Regions from separate parts of the Aurantimonas sp. genome, predicted to be linked through region 3. Evidence: predicted binding sites of a transcription regulator. Region 3 holds the regulator's gene; each other region holds the start of a gene.
What was found. Region 3 encodes LexA, which represses DNA repair genes until DNA is damaged. Its sites were predicted from a motif close to TGTTCNNNNTGTGTTCNG; they were not measured.
Positions count from the first base shown of each region.

Region 1 (5,934 bases), on a different contig from region 3:
GGAGGGCACGCGGCGGCCTCTCCGCGCCGGTGGTTTCGGCTGCAACCAGACCCGCGCCGGCGACCTCGTACCATGGAACGATTCTGAAAAGCGCTTGAAGCGATCCCCGGCAAAGGGCAAGCTCGCGCCGGAGCCGTGGCGTGGGTAGTCGACGCCGCGCAGATATTCGCCCGTCCGGCAGCGATGCGGGACGATGCGATCAGACCCCCGGGGAGGATATCGATGAGTGACGTGACGATCACGGTGAACGGTCGGGAGATGAAGGGCGCGGTCGAAGACCGCACGCTGCTCGTCACCTTCCTGCGCGAAAATCTCGGCCTGACCGGCACCCATGTCGGCTGCGACACCTCGCAGTGCGGGGCCTGCGTGGTCCATGTGGACGGCAAGGCCGTGAAGTCCTGCACCATGCTGGCCGTCCAGGCCTCGGGCGCCTCGGTGACGACGATCGAGGGACTGGCCGACGGCGCCGAGCTGCATCCGGTGCAGACGGCCTTCCGCGAGCATCACGGCCTGCAGTGCGGCTTCTGCACCCCGGGCATGATCATGACGGCGGTGGACCTGATCCGCCAGCACGGCAGCGCGCTCGACGAGAAGGCGGTGCGCGACGGCCTCGAGGGCAATATCTGCCGCTGCACCGGCTACCACAACATCGTCAAGGCGATCCTGGCTGCCGCCGGCGCATCGCAGCCGCAGCAGGTCGCGGCCGAATAGGGAGGCAGGGCGGCCTTCGGGTCGCCACGGATCAGGGCGGCCGCAGCGATCCCGACGGTGATCCCGGCCCCCAGCGAAAATTGGGAGGTTTTCTATGGGTATCGAAGGCATCGGCGCAAAGGTTCTGCGCAAGGAGGATCGCCGGTTCATCACCGGGCGTGGCCGCTATGTCGACGACATGGTCGTGCCGGGCATGAAATACGCGGCGTTCGTGCGCTCGCCCCATGCCCATGCCACGATCTCCGGCATCGACATGGACGAAGCCAAGGGAATGCCGGGCGTCATCGGCATCCTGACCGGCGAGCAGCTGCAGGGCGACGGCATCGGCAATCTGATCTGCGGCTGGGCGGTGTCCTCCAAGGACGGCACGCCGATGAAGATGGGCGCCTGGCCGGCGCTGGCGGTGGAGAAGGTCCGCCATGTGGGCCAGGCCGTCGCGGTGGTCGTGGCCGAAACCCAGATGCAGGCGCGCGACGCGGCCGAAGCGGTGATGGTCGACTATGACGAGCTGCCGGCCGTGGTCAGCGCCGTCGAGGCGCTGAAGGAGGGCGCGCCGCAGCTCCATCCGGAAGCCGAGAACAACCTGATCTTCGACTGGGAACTGGGCGACAAGGGCGCGACGGACGCGGCTTTCACCAATGCCGCGCACGTCACTAAGCTGCACATCGTCAACAACCGGCTGGTGCCGAACCCGATGGAGCCGCGCGCGGCACTCGGCCATTACGACGCCGCCGACGACCACTACACCTGCTGGACCACCTCGCAGAACCCGCATGTCGCCCGGCTGGTGATGAGCGCTTTCTACAATGTCGCGCCGGAGCACAAGCTGCGGGTGATCGCGCCGGATGTGGGCGGCGGCTTCGGCTCCAAGATCTACATCTATCCCGAAGAGATCGTCTGCCTGTGGGCATCCAAGCGCACCGGCGTGCCGGTGAAGTGGACGTCCGATCGTACCGAGGCGTTCCTGACCGACGCCCATGGCCGCGACCACGTGACCGAAGTCGAGATGGCGCTGGACGCCGACAACAAGATCCTCGGTCTCAAGGTCGACACGGTGGCCAATCTGGGCGCCTACATGTCGCTGTTCTCGTCGGCGACCCCGACCTATCTCTACGCGACGCTCCTGTCGGGCCAGTACGACATCCCGGCGATCCACGCCAATGTCAGGGCCGTCTACACCAACACCGTGCCGGTCGACGCCTATCGCGGCGCCGGCCGGCCCGAGGCCACCTACGTCATCGAGCGGACCATGGAGACGGCGGCGCGCGAGCTCGGCGTCTCGCCGGCGGAACTGCGCCGCAAGAACTTCATCCGCTCCTTCCCGCACCAGACGCCGGTCATCATGGCCTATGACGCCGGCGATTTCGACGCGACGCTGGATGCCGGCATGCAGGCGGCGGACGTCGCGGGCTTCGAGGCCCGCCGGGCCGAGGCACAGTCGCGCGGCAAGCTGCGCGGTCTCGGCATGAGCTGCTACATTGAGGCCTGCGGCATTGCGCCGTCGAAGGCCGTGGGCTCGCTCGGCGCCGGCGTCGGGCTGTGGGAATCGGCCGAGGTCCGGGTCAATCCCGTCGGCACGATCGAGATCCTCACCGGCTCGCACAGCCACGGCCAGGGCCACGAGACGACCTTCGCCCAGCTCGTCGCCGAGCGTTTCGGCCTGCCGGTCGACAACGTCCAGGTGATCCATGGCGACACCGACAAGGTGCAGTTCGGCATGGGCACCTACGGCTCGCGCTCCGGCGCGGTCGGCATGTCGGCGATCCACAAGGCGCTCGACAAGGTCGAGGCCAAGGCCAAGAAGATCGCCGCGCATCTGCTGGAAGCCGACGAGGGCGACATCGTCATCGAGAATGGCGAGGTGAAGGTCGCGGGCACTGACAAGTCGCTCGGCTGGCACGAGGTCTGTCTCGGCGCCTATACCGGCCACAATCTGCCGGACGGCATGGAGCCCGGCCTGAAGGAAGGCGCGTTCTACGATCCGACCAACTTCACCTTCCCGGCCGGCTGCTACATCTGCGAGGTCGAAGTGGATCCGGAGACCGGCACCACCGAGATCGTGCAGTTCGTCGCCGCCGACGATTTCGGCCGGGTGATCAACCCGATGATCGTCGAGGGACAGGTGCATGGCGGTCTCGCCCAGGGCATCGGCCAGGCACTTCTGGAAGGCGCCCATTACGACGAGACCGGCCAGCTCGTGACGGCGTCCTACATGGACTACGCCATGCCGCGGGCCTGGGACCTGCCGATGTTCGACGTGTCGACCAACGAGACGCTGTGCCCCGGCAATCCGCTCGGCATGAAGGGCTGCGGCGAGGCCGGCGCGATCGGTTCGCCGCCGGCCGTCATCAACGCCATCACCGACGCCATCGGCAACAACGACCTGACCATGCCGGCGACGCCGCAGAAGGTGTGGCGCGCCATCCACGCCGTCACCTGACGGCGGCCTGATCGTCCGGCGGCCGCAGACCGGCCGCCGGCAGCGTTCCGGGACCCCTGGTCCCATCGAGACAGCCGCGCCGCGCGGCCCGCGCCTGAACAGGACAGGCGCGACCCGGCGCCAAGGGAGACCTGAGATGTACGAGACCACCTATCATCGCCCCTCGACCCTCGACGAGGCCGTCCGGCTGGTCGGCGACAGCGGCGGGGAGGGCAAGTTCCTCTCCGGCGGCATGACGCTGATCCCGACCATGAAGCAACGGCTTGCCGCGCCGACGGCGCTGGTCGATCTGCGCCATGTCGGCGAGCTCAAGGGCATCAGCGTCGAGGGCCGCTCGATCCGCATCGGCGGCGGCACGACCCATGCCGAGATCGCCGCCCATGAGGGCATCAAGTCGACCTGTCCGGGCTTCGCCTCGCTGGCCGGGCTGATCGGCGACATCGCCGTGCGCCACATGGGCACGATCGGTGGCTCGGTCGCCAATTACGACCCGGCCGCCGATTATCCGGCCGCCCTGAAGGCGATGGGCGCGACGATCCACACCTCCAAGCGCGAAATGCCGGCGGACGAATTCTTCGTCAGCCTGTTCGAGACGGCGCTGGAAGAGGACGAGATCGTCACCGCGGTGTCCTTCGAGGCGCCGGATCAGTGCGGCTACGAGAAATTCCGCAATCCGGCCTCGCGCTACGCCATGTGCGGCGTCTTCGTCGCCAAGCGCGGCGATGGCGTGAAGGTCGGCGTCACCGGCGCGGGCTCGAACGGCACCTTCCGCTGGGAAGCCGCCGAGCAGGCGCTGTCGGCGAATTTCGACGGCTCCGCCATCGAGGGGCTGTCGGTCGATCCGAGCGACATGCTGGCCGATCTGCACGGCTCGTCGGATTACCGCGCCAACCTCGTCAAGGTCGTCACCAAGCGCGCGGTCGCCAAGGCGCAGTCGCACTAGGCTCCGGCAAAGCTTTCATGATGCGACGGCCGGGCTTCAGCCCGGCCGTTTTCGTTTGTGGCGTCGCGCAGGACGGCACCCCGCCTCTGGTGCAGGCCTAAGCTCCCAAAGCGGCTCCGGAGTGACCACCTGCGACAGCCTGTAGCAGGGCAATCCGGCGGTGACCGCTCGCAGGAACATTCCGAGAACCCTATACAGGCGGGATGGCCAAGACCACGCTCATCGACAAGCTGGCGATCCTCTCGGACGCCGCCAAATACGACGCCTCCTGCGCGTCCAGCGGCTCGACCCGCCGCGACTCGGCGAAGTCCGGCGGCATCGGCTCGACCGAAGGCTCGGGCATCTGCCATGCCTATGCCCCGGACGGGCGCTGCATCTCGCTGCTCAAGATCCTGATGACGAATTTCTGCGTCTATGACTGCGTCTATTGCGTCAATCGCTCGTCGTCGAACGTGCCGCGGGCGCGCTTTTCAGTGCAGGAGGTTGTCGACCTGACGATGTCCTTCTACCGACGCAACTACATCGAGGGGCTGTTTCTCTCCTCCGGCATCATCCGCAGCTCCGACTACACGATGGAGGAGATGGTGCGGATCGCCCGAAAGCTGCGGCTGGAGGAAAATTTCCGCGGCTACATCCATCTGAAGACGATCCCCGATGCCGCGCCGGCGCTGATCGAGGAGGCGGGGCTGTTCGCCGACCGCCTGTCGATCAACATCGAGCTGCCGACCGACGTGACGCTGGAAGCCTTCGCGCCGGAAAAGAACCCGCGCGACATCCGCCGGTCGATGGGGCATCTGCGCGCCAAGATCGAGGAGCACAAGGGCGAGAAGCGGGACCGGGCGAAGCCGAAGCGCTTTGCGCCCGGCGGCCAGTCGACCCAGATGATCATCGGCGCCGACGGATCAAACGACGACGCGATCCTCGGCCGCTCGGAAAATCTCTACGGCAATTATCACCTGAAGCGGGTCTATTACTCGGCCTTCTCGCCGATCCCCGACGCCTCGAGCCGGCTGCCGCTCTCCAAGCCGCCGCTGATGCGCGAGCACCGGCTCTACCAGGCCGACTGGCTGATGCGCTTCTACGGCTTCGACCGTGGCGAGATCGTCGCGGGCGGCGATGACGGCATGCTGGATCTGGCGATCGACCCGAAGCTCGCCTGGGCGCTGAAGCATCGCGAGCGGTTTCCCGTCAACGTCAACCGCGCCGACCGCGAGATGCTCTTGCGGGTGCCGGGCCTTGGCACGCGGGCGGTGAACCGCATCCTGTCGACGCGGCGGCATCGCAGCCTGCGCCTCGACGACGTGGCGCGGCTCTGCCAGTCGGTGGACAAGGTGCGGCCGTTCATCGAGGCGCTCGACTGGTCGCCGGGCGCGGCGACGGACAGCGCCGGCCTGCGCGAGCGCTTCGTGCCGAAGGTGCAGCGGACGGCGCAGCTCGAACTGTTCTGAGCGTCGGGCCTCACACGGGCCGCGGCAGCCGGGCCGCGGAGCATTGGCGGAACCGCGGCACCGCCACGCAGGTTTCATTCCGTCCCGCAGGCGAGCCCGATCCCATGTATGTTGCGCGTCTTTCCTTCTCCGCCGATTTCGACGCGTGGCGCCAGGCGGCGCGCACGGCGCTGGCGCTTGGCGTGCCGCCGGAGGAGATGAGCTTCACAGTCGGTGACGAAACCGCGGGCCTCTTCGCCGGGCCGCTGCCGCCGGCACCCGCCGGCGCGCCGCAGCCGACCGTGCCGAAGGCGTTTCCCGAACTGGCGGCCAAGCTGGTCTGCCATGCCGATGCCGACCGCTTCGTCTTCGCTTATCGTCTGCTGTGGCGACTGCAACGGGAGAAGAAGCTC
Region 1 covers NZ_CAXPJM010000037.1:198,456-204,389, forward strand. The annotation lists gene ACEQX1_RS14885 ((2Fe-2S)-binding protein) at 223-711, shown strand; gene ACEQX1_RS14890 (xanthine dehydrogenase family protein molybdopterin-binding subunit) at 806-3,151, shown strand; gene ACEQX1_RS14895 (xanthine dehydrogenase family protein subunit M) at 3,288-4,094, shown strand; gene ACEQX1_RS14900 (putative DNA modification/repair radical SAM protein) at 4,298-5,542, shown strand; gene ACEQX1_RS14905 (UdgX family uracil-DNA binding protein) at 5,647-5,934, shown strand, end outside.
Region 1: the regulator LexA is predicted to act here: its motif matches at 4,267-4,284, upstream of ACEQX1_RS14900 (putative DNA modification/repair radical SAM protein).

Region 2 (5,934 bases), on a different contig from region 3:
CTGGCCGAGATGGACGTCGTCCTTCTGCGCCAGGACCCGCCCTTCGACATGGCCTACATCACCTCGACCCACATTCTCGACCGCATCCATCCGAAGACGCTGGTCGTCAACGACCCGACCTCGGTGCGCAACGCGCCGGAAAAGATCTTCGTCACCGAATTCGCCGATCTGATGCCGGAGACGCTGATCACCAAGGATCCGGAAGAGGTCATGGCCTTCCGCGCCGAATTCGGCGACATTGTCATGAAGCCGCTCTACGGCAATGGCGGCGCCGGCGTCTTCCACATCACCCCGGACGACCGCAACCTGACCTCCTTCCTGGAGACCTTCGGCCTTCTGTTCCGCGAGCCGTTCATCGTGCAGCGCTATCTGAAGGACGTGCGCAAGGGCGACAAGCGGATCATCCTGGTCGATGGCGAGTTCGCCGGTGCGATCAACCGCGTGCCGGCCGAGACCGACACCCGCTCCAACATGCATGTCGGCGGCCAGGCGACCCCGACCGAGCTGACGCCGCGCGAACGCGAGATCTGCGAGCGCATCGGACCGGCGCTGCGCGAGCGCGGCCTGATCTTCGTCGGCATCGACGTGATCGGCGATCTCCTGACCGAGATCAACGTCACCTCCCCGACCGGCATTCGCGAGGTGAAGCGCTTCGGCGGCGCCGATATCGCCGCGGTCCTGTGGGACGCGATCGAGGCGAAGCGCTGACCTTCCTGCCGTTGCGGAAGATGAACGCTGGATAACAGGTGCGTTCGGGAACCGTTCGGACTGACTGTGGCTTACTGCAGCAAGAGAACCGGAGAGGTTCCGGCTCAGTCCGAGGGAACGCCATGAACAAGATGCTCTTTGCAGCGCTCGCGGTCGCGAGCGCCTTCACGCTGCCGGCGAGCGCACAGGCGCAGTCGCGTGCGATCGCCACCACCGACGTCAATCTGCGCGCCGGCCCGTCCACCTCCTATCCCGCCGTCAACGTCGTCGGCGCCGGCGACCGGGTCCGCGTCTTCGGCTGCCTCGACACCCGCGCCTGGTGCGATGTCGGCTATGACGGCCAGCGCGGCTGGATGTCGTCCAACTATCTCGCCGACGCCCGCGAGCGCCGCTATACCGGCCCGCGCTATGTCGACCGGATGGACGCGCCGGTCATCTCCTTCTCGATCGGCCGCTACTGGGACGACCATTATCGCGGCCGCAATTTCTATCGCGACCGGGACCGCTACGACGACCGCCGGGGCCGCGACCGCCGCGACTTCGATCGCCGCGACGACCGGCGTGATGCCCGTCGCGATGCCCGCCGGGACTTCCGCGAAGACCGGCGTGACGACCGGCGCGAATTCCGCGAGGACCGGCGGGACGATCGTCGCAACTATCGCGAGGAGCGCCGCGACGAACGGCCGGTGCCCCTCTACCGGGTGGACTGAGGCCTCCCCACATTGAACGATGATCGAGGCGCGGGCGCCCCCCGCGCCTCGATGCTTTTGCGGCCCGCAGTTCCCGGCCGCCGTGCCGCCGAGGACCGCCTTGCCACCGATCGATCCCACCACCAGCGCCCCTGCCCTGCCGGAGAACGGTGTCGCCATCTGGCTGACCTTCCTGGCCGATATCGGCGACAGCGAGCGCGCTGCCTATCGCAAGCTCCTCGACCCGCATGAGACCGAGCGCCACGACCGCTACAAGGTGGCCGGCGCCCGCGACGAGTTCCTGGTCGGCCGGGCGCTGGTCCGCACCACCCTGTCGCGCTACCGCGACATCGCGCCCGCCGACTGGCGCTTCGAGACCAACCGCCATGGCCGGCCGGCGATCGTCGGCGAGGCGGCGGGCGGCCTCGTGTTCAACCTCTCCCATACCCGCGGCCTCGTCGCGCTGGCCGTCTCCAGGGGCTGCGAGATCGGCGTCGACGTGGAGGCGGTCGGCCGGGAAAGCGCCACCTTCGATCTGGCCGGGCGCTATTTCTCGCCGTCCGAAGCCGAATGGGTGCGCGCGGCGACCGGCCCGGCGCTGGCCGAGCGGTTCTTCGCGGTCTGGACCCTGAAGGAGGCCTATATCAAGGCCCGCGGCATGGGGCTGGCCCTGCCGCTGGACGGCTTCTCCTTCACGCTCGACGACGCCACCGACCGGCCGACCATTGCCTTCCATGAAGGCTGCCCGGACGATCCGGCCCGCTGGGCCTTCCTGCGCCGGAGCGTCTCGGACGACCATCGCCTGGCCTTCGCGGCCTCGCCGCCGGACCGGATCGACAGCGTGCGCTTCCTGCGCACCGTTCCGCTGTCGGACTCCGTCAACGACATCGATGCCACGGACGGCGCATCGTGAAGCTCTTCGCCGTCGCCGACTTGCATCTCGGCCACCCGGCCAATCGCGAGGCGATCCACGAGATTGCCGCGCATCCGGACGACTGGCTGATCCTCGCCGGTGACGTTGGCGAAACCGAGCGCCATCTGGACCTGGCCCTCGACGTCCTGCAGCCGAAATATCGGCAGGTCGTCTGGGTGCCGGGCAATCACGAACTCTGGGCCGTGGCCTCGGAGGGCGTGCCGCTGCGCGGCGAGGCGCGCTATCACCACTTCGTGGAACGCTGCCGGGCCCGCGGCGTGCTGACGCCGGAGGATGATTATCCGGTCGTTGCCATCGACGGACAGGACGTGCGCATCGTGCCGATGTTCCTGCTCTACGACTATTCCTTCCGGCCCTTCGATGTCGCCCATGAGGACGCCGTCGCCTGGGCCCGCGAGGGCGGGCCGGTCTGCTCCGACGAGCAGTTCCTGCCGGCCGATCCCCATGCCAGCCGCAGCGCCTGGTGCGCGGCGCGCGTGTCGGCGACCGCGGCCCGCCTCGACGGGCTCGACGACGGCGTGCCCAACATCCTCGTCAACCACTGGCCGCTACGCCGCGATCTGGCCCGCCTGCCGCGTATTCCGCGCTTCTCGATCTGGTGCGGCACCACCCGCACCGAGGACTGGCACACCCGCTACAACGCCCGGGCCGTGATCTCCGGCCATCTGCACATGCCCTCGTCCAAGACTATCGACGGCGTCGCCTTCGAGGAGGTCTCCTTCGGCTATCCCAAGCAATGGCGCGGTCGCCGCGAACCGGCCGACGCGCTGCGCCGCATCCGGATGTAGCCGGCTCACGAAAGCCTCACGGCGCCCGAGATGATGCGCTTGGCGCGGATCGGCCCTTGCGGGGAACAATCTTCGCCTCCTGCTGCCCGGCGGAGCATGCTGTGCGTCGTCGGTCCCGCAGCCCGACCCTATCTGTCGTCGCAACAGCTTGCATTTCCACGGAGACATCCATGTCGCAGATCACCATGGCGGGCCGCGCCCCCGGCAGCGGCGCCGTGAGCCCGGCCGCCTGGGTCGCGCTCGGCCTCGCCCTCATCGGCGCGCTGGGTCTCGCCTTCGGCCAGAGCCCGCGCATTGCCGCGCTCTTCGTCGTCGGCGGCGCCTTCGGCCTCGTCCTCTACCATGCCGCCTTCGGCTTCACCTCGGCCTGGCGCAACTTCATCCGCGACGGTCGCGGCCGGGGCCTGCGCGCCCAGATGGTGATGCTCGCCATCGCCGTCGCGCTGTTCTTCCCGGCGCTGGCCGCCGGCAGCCTGTTCGGCCAGGAAGTCTCGGGATTCGTCTCGCCGGTCGGCACCTCGGTGCTGGTCGGGGCGTTCATCTTCGGCATCGGCATGCAGCTGGGAGGCGGCTGCGCCTCCGGCACGCTCTACACCGCCGGCGGCGGCAATGCCCGCATGCTGATCACGCTGGCCTTCTTCATCATCGGCTCGCTGCTGGCGACGATCCATTTCGACTGGTGGATGGCGCTGCCGGCCTTCGAACCGGTCTCGGTCGTCGACAGTGTCGGCGCGCCGCTGGGCATCGTTCTGTCCTTCGCCATCTTCGCGGCCATCGCGGTGGTGACGATCCTCGTTGAAAAGCGCCGCCATGGCGGGCTGGAGCAGGCCGACGCCCCGAAGCGCCACGGTCTGGCGCGCTTTGCCCGCGGGCCGTGGCCGCTGGTCGCCGGCGCCATCGCGCTGGCGCTGCTCAACTTCGTCACGCTGGCGCTGGCCGGGCGCCCCTGGGGCATCACCTCGGCCTTCGCCCTGTGGGGCGCCAAGCTGTCGGAACTCGGCGGCGTCGATCCCTCCGCCTGGTCCTACTGGCAGCAGCCGGGCAATGCGACGGCGCTATCCTCCAGCATCTTCGCCGACATCACCTCGGTGATGAATTTCGGCATCATTCTCGGCGCCCTCCTTGCCGCGGCCCTTGCCGGCCGGCTGGCGCCGAACTTCGCCATTCCGCTGCGCTCCATCCTGGCCGCGGCGATCGGCGGACTGATGCTGGGCTATGGCGCGCGAATCGCCTTCGGCTGCAATATCGGCGCCTATTTCGGCGGCATCGCCTCGGGCAGCCTGCATGGCTGGCTGTGGCTGGTCGCGGCCTATGCCGGCTCGGTTCTCGGCGTGCGCCTGCGGCCGTTCTTCTTCGTCGGCGAACGGCCGCACGTCACCAAGGGCGCCTGACCGCACCCACCATCCACAGACCTTTCGAAAGGCCGCCGCGACACCCTCGCGGCGGCCTTTTTGCGTGGTTGTCGCAAGCCAGAGGATTAGGAATCCTGCCCTTTCCGGAAACGGCGCTCGGGCCCTGAGCAGACTCGGCTTGACTCTCCAGGGCCGCTCTGGAATCCATAGGAACATATCAGGAACAAACCTCTTGGTGAGGCGGAGCGATCGCGAATCCCTTGTGATCGAAGGAGAATCCTATGGCCTCGACCGATCCCGCCGCGCTGACCGCCCCCCGGCGCGCGGCCCCGCCCGCGCCCGTTCGCCTGTATGGCACGGACCGGGACTTTGCTAGGAATCGTGCCCTGTCGGAGCTGCGCGAGCGCATCGCGCAGATCGAGGGCGAGCCGGTCTGCCGGCTGGAAAACACCGCTGCGGACACCCGCCGCCAGGGCGACGCGGCAGCCGTGCGGCGCGCGGCGCCGAAGCTCCTGTCGCTCGGCGACGCGGCGGCCGATACGGCGCTCGGCGGCGGCTTTCCGGCGGCGGGACTGGCCGAAATCCATCTCGACGAGACCCGCGACGGCGGCTCGCTCGCCGGCTTCGCGCTGGCGCTGGCGATCCGCTTCGGCGCCCGCCCCGGCCGGCCGCTCCTGTGGATCGGCGACATGATGGCGTTTTCCGAGGCCGGGCTTCCCTATCTGCCGGGGCTCGCGAGCTTCGGCCTCGACCCCGCCGCGCTCTGCCTCGTCAAGACCCGCAAGCTCGACGAGGCGGCCTGGGCCGGCGAGGAGGCCGCCACCTCGCGGGCGCTGGCCATGGCGATCCTGGAAGTGCGCGGCAATCCCGCCCGGCTCGGCCTCGACGGCACCCGGCGACTGCATCTGCGCGCCCGCGACGCCGGCCTGCCCCTGCTGCTCCTGCGCCAGAGCGCCCGTCCCGAGGCCACCGCCGCGCCGCTGCGGCTGCGGATCCGACCGGGGCCGGCGAGCCGCGTCGCCGACCTGGCCGATCGCGACAAGCTCATCGGCCACCCGGTCTTCGACGTCACGGTGGAGAAATCCCGCGACGGTCGCCCGCAGCATGTAGTCCTGGAGTGGAATTCCCATGAGCGACGTTTCGGCCCCCCGGCCCGTTCCGAACCGCTATCTCGCCCTGTCGTTTCCACGGCTGTCGACGGACCGGATCCGGCGCGAGCGGATGGGACGGTCGTGGCGCTCCGACGCGCCTCGTAAGGGAGCGGCCGACGACGACGATGGCGAAAGCGGCCGCCCGGCGCCGCTGGCGCTCTACGAGACCGTCGGCAACGCCAACCGCATCGTGGCGACCTGCGAGGCGGCCGAGGCCATGGGTCTGGCGGCCGGCAGCGGTCTGGCCGAGGCAAAGGCGCGGTTTCCGGACATGGAGGTCATGCTTGCCGACCCGGCCGCCGACCGGCGGCT
Region 2 covers NZ_CAXPJM010000020.1:73,039-78,972, reverse strand. The annotation lists gene gshB (glutathione synthase) at 1-708, shown strand, start outside; gene ACEQX1_RS08755 (SH3 domain-containing protein) at 831-1,418, shown strand; gene ACEQX1_RS08750 (4'-phosphopantetheinyl transferase superfamily protein) at 1,519-2,310, shown strand; gene ACEQX1_RS08745 (metallophosphoesterase) at 2,307-3,119, shown strand; gene ACEQX1_RS08740 (YeeE/YedE family protein) at 3,290-4,510, shown strand; gene ACEQX1_RS08735 (ImuA family protein) at 4,753-5,727, shown strand; gene ACEQX1_RS08730 (DNA polymerase Y family protein) at 5,693-5,934, shown strand, end outside.
Region 2: the regulator LexA is predicted to act here: its motif matches at 4,680-4,697, upstream of ACEQX1_RS08735 (ImuA family protein).

Region 3 (5,934 bases):
GCGGCCATCGCCAGCCTTGGCCTCGCGCTGCGCCGTATGGGGCGCCCCGTTCTGCACCCGGTGCTGATCCTCGCTGGCTTCACCCTCGTCGGTACCGCCCTCGCGATCGGCGAGATTCAGCGCACCGAAACGACGATCCTGTCCGGCCAGGCGACGGTGCGCATCGCCGGACCCGTCGTCTCACGGGAGCGGACAGAGGACGGACGCTATCGCTATGTGATCGCCGTCGCGGAAACCGAGCGGCCGGTCCTGTCGCGACCGCCGGAGCGTGTTCGCATCGTCGTCGGCAGCCGACACGAGCCGATCGCGCCCGGCGGCGTCTATCGTGGTCTCGTCCGGCTCGGGCCGCCGTCCGGTCCGGCCTTTCCCGGCAGCTACGACTTTGCCATGGCGCCGTTCTTCGCCGGGATCGGAGCCTATGGCTATTCGCTCGGCGCGCCGGAGGCCGAGCCGACGCCGCCCGCGGCGAGCGGCAACGGACGCGGCCTTCTGGCCGAACTGCGGCATGTGCAGACGCAGACGCGCCTCGCCCTGACCGAGCGCATCAGCACGGTGATCGGCGGCCGCGAGGGCGCCATCGCCGCGGCCCTCATCACCGGCGAGCGCGCCGGTATCCCCGACGATGCCCGCGAATGGCTGCGCGGCACGGGGCTCGCCCATGTCCTGTCGATCTCGGGCCTGCATATGGCGATCGTCGCCGGCTTCGCCATGCTCGCCGTGCGGTCGTCGCTGTCGCTCGTGCCGGTCATCTCGCTGCGCCTGCCGGCCAAGAAAATCGCCGCCATCGTCGCGCTCGTCGTCGCGGCGATCTATCTGGCGATCTCGGGCGCCAATGTCGCGACCCAGCGCTCCTTCGTGATGCTGGCGATCATGCTCGGAGCGGTGCTGATCGACCGCCCCGCCTTGACGCTTCGCAACGTGGCGATCGCCGCCATCGTCGTCATCCTCGTCGCGCCGCATGCCGTGATGACCGCCAGCTTCCAGATGAGCTTCGCGGCGACCGTGGCGCTGATCGGCGGCTATGCGGCCCTCTCGCAATGGCGGGCGGGGCGCGAACGCGGCCGCGAGACGGACAGGGGCATCGCCGGCAAGATCCTCGTGGCGCTCTCCGCAATCATGGTCACGTCGCTTCTCGCGGGATCGGCAACCGCGCCTTATGCTGCCTATCACTTCCACCGGATGGCGGCCTTCGGCTTCGTCGCCAATCTCCTGACCATGCCGCTGTTCACGTTGTGGATCATGCCGCTGGCGCTGGTGGGAACGCTGCTGATTCCGTTCGGGCTCGACGCCTGGCCGTTCCAGGCAATGGGCGCCGGCCTCTGGCTCGTCCTCGAGATCGCGCGCAACGTCTATGCCTGGCTGCCGGACCAGGCGATCGGACGCATGACCGCCTTGGGCCTTCTGCTGCTGACCGCGGCGATCCTCACCGCGTCCTGTCTGGCAAGCCGGCTGCGGTGGCTTGGCCTGCCGCTGGCACTGGCCGGATTCATTGCTGCGCCCGACAGGACGGCCCCACCGGAACTCCTGATCTTCGAGGACGGCAAGGAGGTCGCGACGCTCGCGGCGGACGGCCAGCTCGCCTTCCTGCGCGCACGGCCCAGCAGTTTCATCGCGGAACAATGGGAACGGGCCTTCGAGGCGCGGGCGCCGCGGGGCACCGACACAGAGCGGATCCGGGCGACGATTCCCGCGGAGTGCGCGGCCAAATATTGCCGCTTCACCACGCGTGGCGGCCTGCGTGTGATCTGGACGGAGGATTATGCCCGCACGGGCGATGCCTGCGACGAGGCGGATGTCGCCATCGTCTCGCGCGCGATCCGGCTTGCCGAATGCCGATCCGGCGCCGTTCTGGTAACGCTGCGCACGCTGCGGCGGACCGGCTCGCTGGCGATCGGCCGGGAGGCGGCGACAGGCCGGCCCCGCATCGTGCAGGCCGTCAGCGATCCGCCCGAACGCTGGAACGTCCACCGGTTGGCGCCCTGGCCGGAATATTGGCGCAAGCCCGCTGCGCCGAACCCGCCGGCACCTGTCACGCAGCCGGCCTCGGCGACCGTCAGCAATGGGGTCACGGCCGGTTCAGGCCGAACCGCGACGGTTGGGCCCTGAGCGAGGACGAGCCGGTTTCGGGCCTCAACGCTTCGGGCGCGAGTCGCGAGGACCTATCACCCGTTCTGCACCGACCGCGTTCCGTCCGGAGCGGTCAGTAGCGGCGGATCAGGCCGATCAGCTTGCCCTGGACCTTGACCCGGTCCGAGCCGAAGATGCGGGTTTCGTAGGCTGGATTGGCCGCCTCCAGCGCAATGGTGTCGCCGCGACGGCGGAAGCGCTTCAGGGTCGCTTCCTCGTCGTCGACGAGGGCGACCACGATCTCGCCCGGCGTCGCCGTGTCGCCCCGGCGGATGACCACCGTGTCGCCGTCGAGAATGCCGGCCTCGATCATCGAGTCGCCCTTCACTTCGAGAGCGTAATGCTCGCCGCTGCCCAGCATGTCCGGCGGAACGACGATGGAGTGGGTGTTGTGCTGGATGGCCGAGATCGGCACGCCGGCGGCGATGCGCCCCATGACCGGAATGGCCGTCGAAGCGGACGCCTTTGCCGGTGCCGGCTGCGCCGCGGGTGCGGGCCGGGCGGTGTCGCGGCTGCCTTCGATGACGCTCGGCTTGAAGCCGGTGCGCCCGACAGGTGCCGGGCGGCTGCCCTGAATCGACTCCGGCAGCTTCAGGATTTCCAGCGCCCGGGCCCGATTGGGCAGGCGGCGGATGAAGCCCCGCTCCTCGAGCGCGGTGATCAGGCGGTGAATGCCGGACTTGGACCGCAGGTCCAGCGCGTCCTTCATTTCATCGAAGGACGGGGGTACACCAGTCTCGCGCACCCGATCGTTCACGAAGACCAGAAGATCGTGCTGCTTGCGCGTCAGCATCCGGGCGACTCCTCAAAACAAAACCTGAACAAACCTATCTGTTCTAGTTGTGTTCCGCAAGTGGCTCCATAGCCGTCAGGGGGACGTAATCGCAGGGATCGCCCGCTTCGGCCGGTGCGGCGCGGACCGGACGCACGAGCAACGCATCGGCCGCGGCATAGATCGACAGCAGCGAGGAATCCTGCCGCGACAACGGCACGATGCGGGGCAGGCCGGCGCTGTCCGGTTCGATCCGGGCGCGGACGAAATCCGTGCGCTCGCCATTGTCCGGCATCGGCGCGGCGAGAACGCCCCGGCGGTAGAGCGGACGCGCAGGACGGCCCGCGAGGCGCCGGACCAGCGGTGCCAGGAACAGGGTCGCGGCGACCATGGAGGAGGCCGGATTGCCGGGCAGGCCGACGACCCGCATGTCGCCCAGCCTGCCGGCCATCAGCGGCTTGCCGGGGCGCATCGCCACTTTCCAGAAGTCGAGGGAGACGCCATGGGCGGCGAACACCTTGCCCACGAGGTCGTGGTCGCCGACCGATGCGCCGCCGATGGTGACGAAGATGTCGGCGCCGTCCGCGATCGCCTGTGTCAGCTGGGCATCGATGGCCGCTTCGCGGTCGGGCGCGATCCCGCAATTCAGCGGCAGGCCGCCGGCCTCGCGCACCAGTGCGGCGACACCGAAGGTGTTGGAGGCGACGATCTGCGACGGACCGATGGGTTCGCCGGGCAGGACGAGTTCGTCGCCGGTCGCCAGGATCGCGACGCGGGGCCGGCTGCGAACCGGGATCGCCGGATGGCCGCCGCTCGCGGCCAACGCGATGGCGCCCGGGGTCAGCACGGTGCCGGCGGTCAGAAGCGGCGTGCCCGCGGCAAAATCGATCCCCGCCGGGCGGATGTGCTGGCCGACCACGACCGGCGCCGTTGCCGTGACGGTGCCGTCCTGCCGGTTGGCGTTTTCCTGGATCAGGATGGCGTCGGCACCGGCAGGGACCGGCGCGCCGGTGGAGATGCGAATGGTCTCGCCCGGCTGCAGCGTGCCGCCATAGGCGTGGCCGGCGGCCGATTCGCCGACGAGCCGCAGGGAGGGGAAGGGCGCTTCGTCGCCAAGGTCGGCGGCGCGGACCGCGTAGCCGTCCATGGCGGAGGCGTCGAAGGCCGGCTGGGTGCGCAGCGAGGCAAGGTCCGCCGCCAGAATGCGGCCCGAGGCGTCGCGCAGCGGCAGCGTCTCGGTTCGCTCGAGGGGGCGGGCGTCCTCGACGAGGAGACGATAGGCCTCCTCGACGGGGATGAGACTCACGACGCGGCGTCCGCCGACCAGTCGCCGGAGCGGCCGCCGGATTTTGCCAGAAGGCGGATGCCGCTGATGGTCATGGAGCGGTCGACCGCCTTGGCCATGTCGTAGATGGTGAGGCAGGCGACCGAGACGGCCGTCAGCGCCTCCATCTCGACGCCGGTCTTGCCGCCGACCCGCGCCGTCGCGGTGACCCTAAGGCCGGGCAGCGCGGGCTCGGCGGTGATCTCGACGCCGATCTTCTCCAGCATCAGCGGATGACAGAGCGGAATCAGCTCGTGGGTCTTCTTGGCGCCCATGATGCCGGCGATGCGGGCAATGCCGATGACGTCGCCCTTCTTGGCCTCGCCGGCCAGGATCAGGTCGAGCGTCGCCGGCTCCATCATCACGAAGCCTTCGGCCTCCGCGACACGGCGCGTGCGCTCCTTGTCGCCGACATCGACCATCGACGCGGCGCCGGTGGCGTCGAGATGGGTCAGCGTGGCGTCGCGCGGATCGCTCATGCGGGCACCGTGATGGCAGGATCGCCGCCGATCAGGGCGCGTGTCGCCGTCTCGACGTCGTCCTGACGCATCAGGCTCTCGCCGACGAGGAAGGTGCGGATGCCGTGCCCGGCGAGGCGCAGGCAGTCGGCATGGGTGAAGATGCCGCTCTCGCCGACCAGGACGCGATCGTCGGGCACGAGGGCGGCGAGCCGTTCGGCGGTGTCCAGCGAGGTTTCGAAGGTGCGCAGATTGCGGTTGTTGATGCCCAGCAGCGGCGATGCGAGGGCAAGGGCCCGCTCGGTCTCGGCCTCGTCATGCACCTCGACCAGCACGTCCAGGCCATAGGCAACGGCCGCAGCTTCGAGGTCGCGGGCGAGCGCATCGTCGACCGCGGCCATGATGATGAGGATCGCATCCGCGCCCCAGGCCCGGGCCTCGGCCACCTGATAGGTGTCGTAGAGAAAATCTTTGCGCAGCGCGGGCAGGCTCGTCGCCGCGCGCGCCGCCGTCAGGAAGGACGGATCGCCCTCGAAGGACGGGGTGTCGGTGAGGACGCTGAGACAGGCGGCGCCGCCGCGCTCATAGGCGGCCGCGAGCGCGGGCGGATCGAAATCCTCGCGGATCAGGCCCTTGGATGGGCTGGCCTTCTTCACTTCGGCGATGAGCGCAAACTCGCCGGCGCGGTGGCGCGCGCCAAGTGCCGCCGCAAAGCCGCGCGGCGGCTCGACGGAGGCGAACTGGCCTTCGAGATCGGCCTGCGAGATCCGCTGCTTGGCGGCGGCGATCTCCTCGCGCTTGTAGGCTTCGATCCTCTGCAGGATGTCGCTCATTTGGTTTCCCCCGCAATCGCCTGGGTGACCGCGGCCAGCCGCTCCAGCGCGGCGCGGGCGCGGCCGCTGTCGATGGCGTCGGCCGCCTTGGCGATGCCCTCGCGCAGATCGGCCGAATGGCCAGACATGACCAGAGCGCCCGCCGCGTTCAGGAGGACGATCTCGCGATAGGCGTTGTCTGCCCCGTCAAGAACCGCGCGCAAGGCGGTCGCGTTGGTCGCGGCGTCGCCGCCCTTGATGTCGGCCAGCGGCCAGCGGCGCAGGCCGACATCCTCCGGCTCGATGGCGAACTGGCGGATCTCGCCATTCTCCAAAGCCGCGACTTCGGTCGTGCCGCAGACCGTCATCTCGTCGAGACCGTCGCCATGGACGAGCCAGGCGGATTCGGTGCCGAGGGCGCGCAGCGTCTCGGCCATCGGC
Region 3 covers NZ_CAXPJM010000008.1:254,061-259,994, forward strand. The annotation lists gene ACEQX1_RS04465 (ComEC/Rec2 family competence protein) at 1-2,106, shown strand, start outside; gene lexA (transcriptional repressor LexA) at 2,201-2,920, opposite strand; gene glp (gephyrin-like molybdotransferase Glp) at 2,964-4,205, opposite strand; gene moaC (cyclic pyranopterin monophosphate synthase MoaC) at 4,202-4,702, opposite strand; gene trpC (indole-3-glycerol phosphate synthase TrpC) at 4,699-5,514, opposite strand; gene trpD (anthranilate phosphoribosyltransferase) at 5,511-5,934, opposite strand, start outside.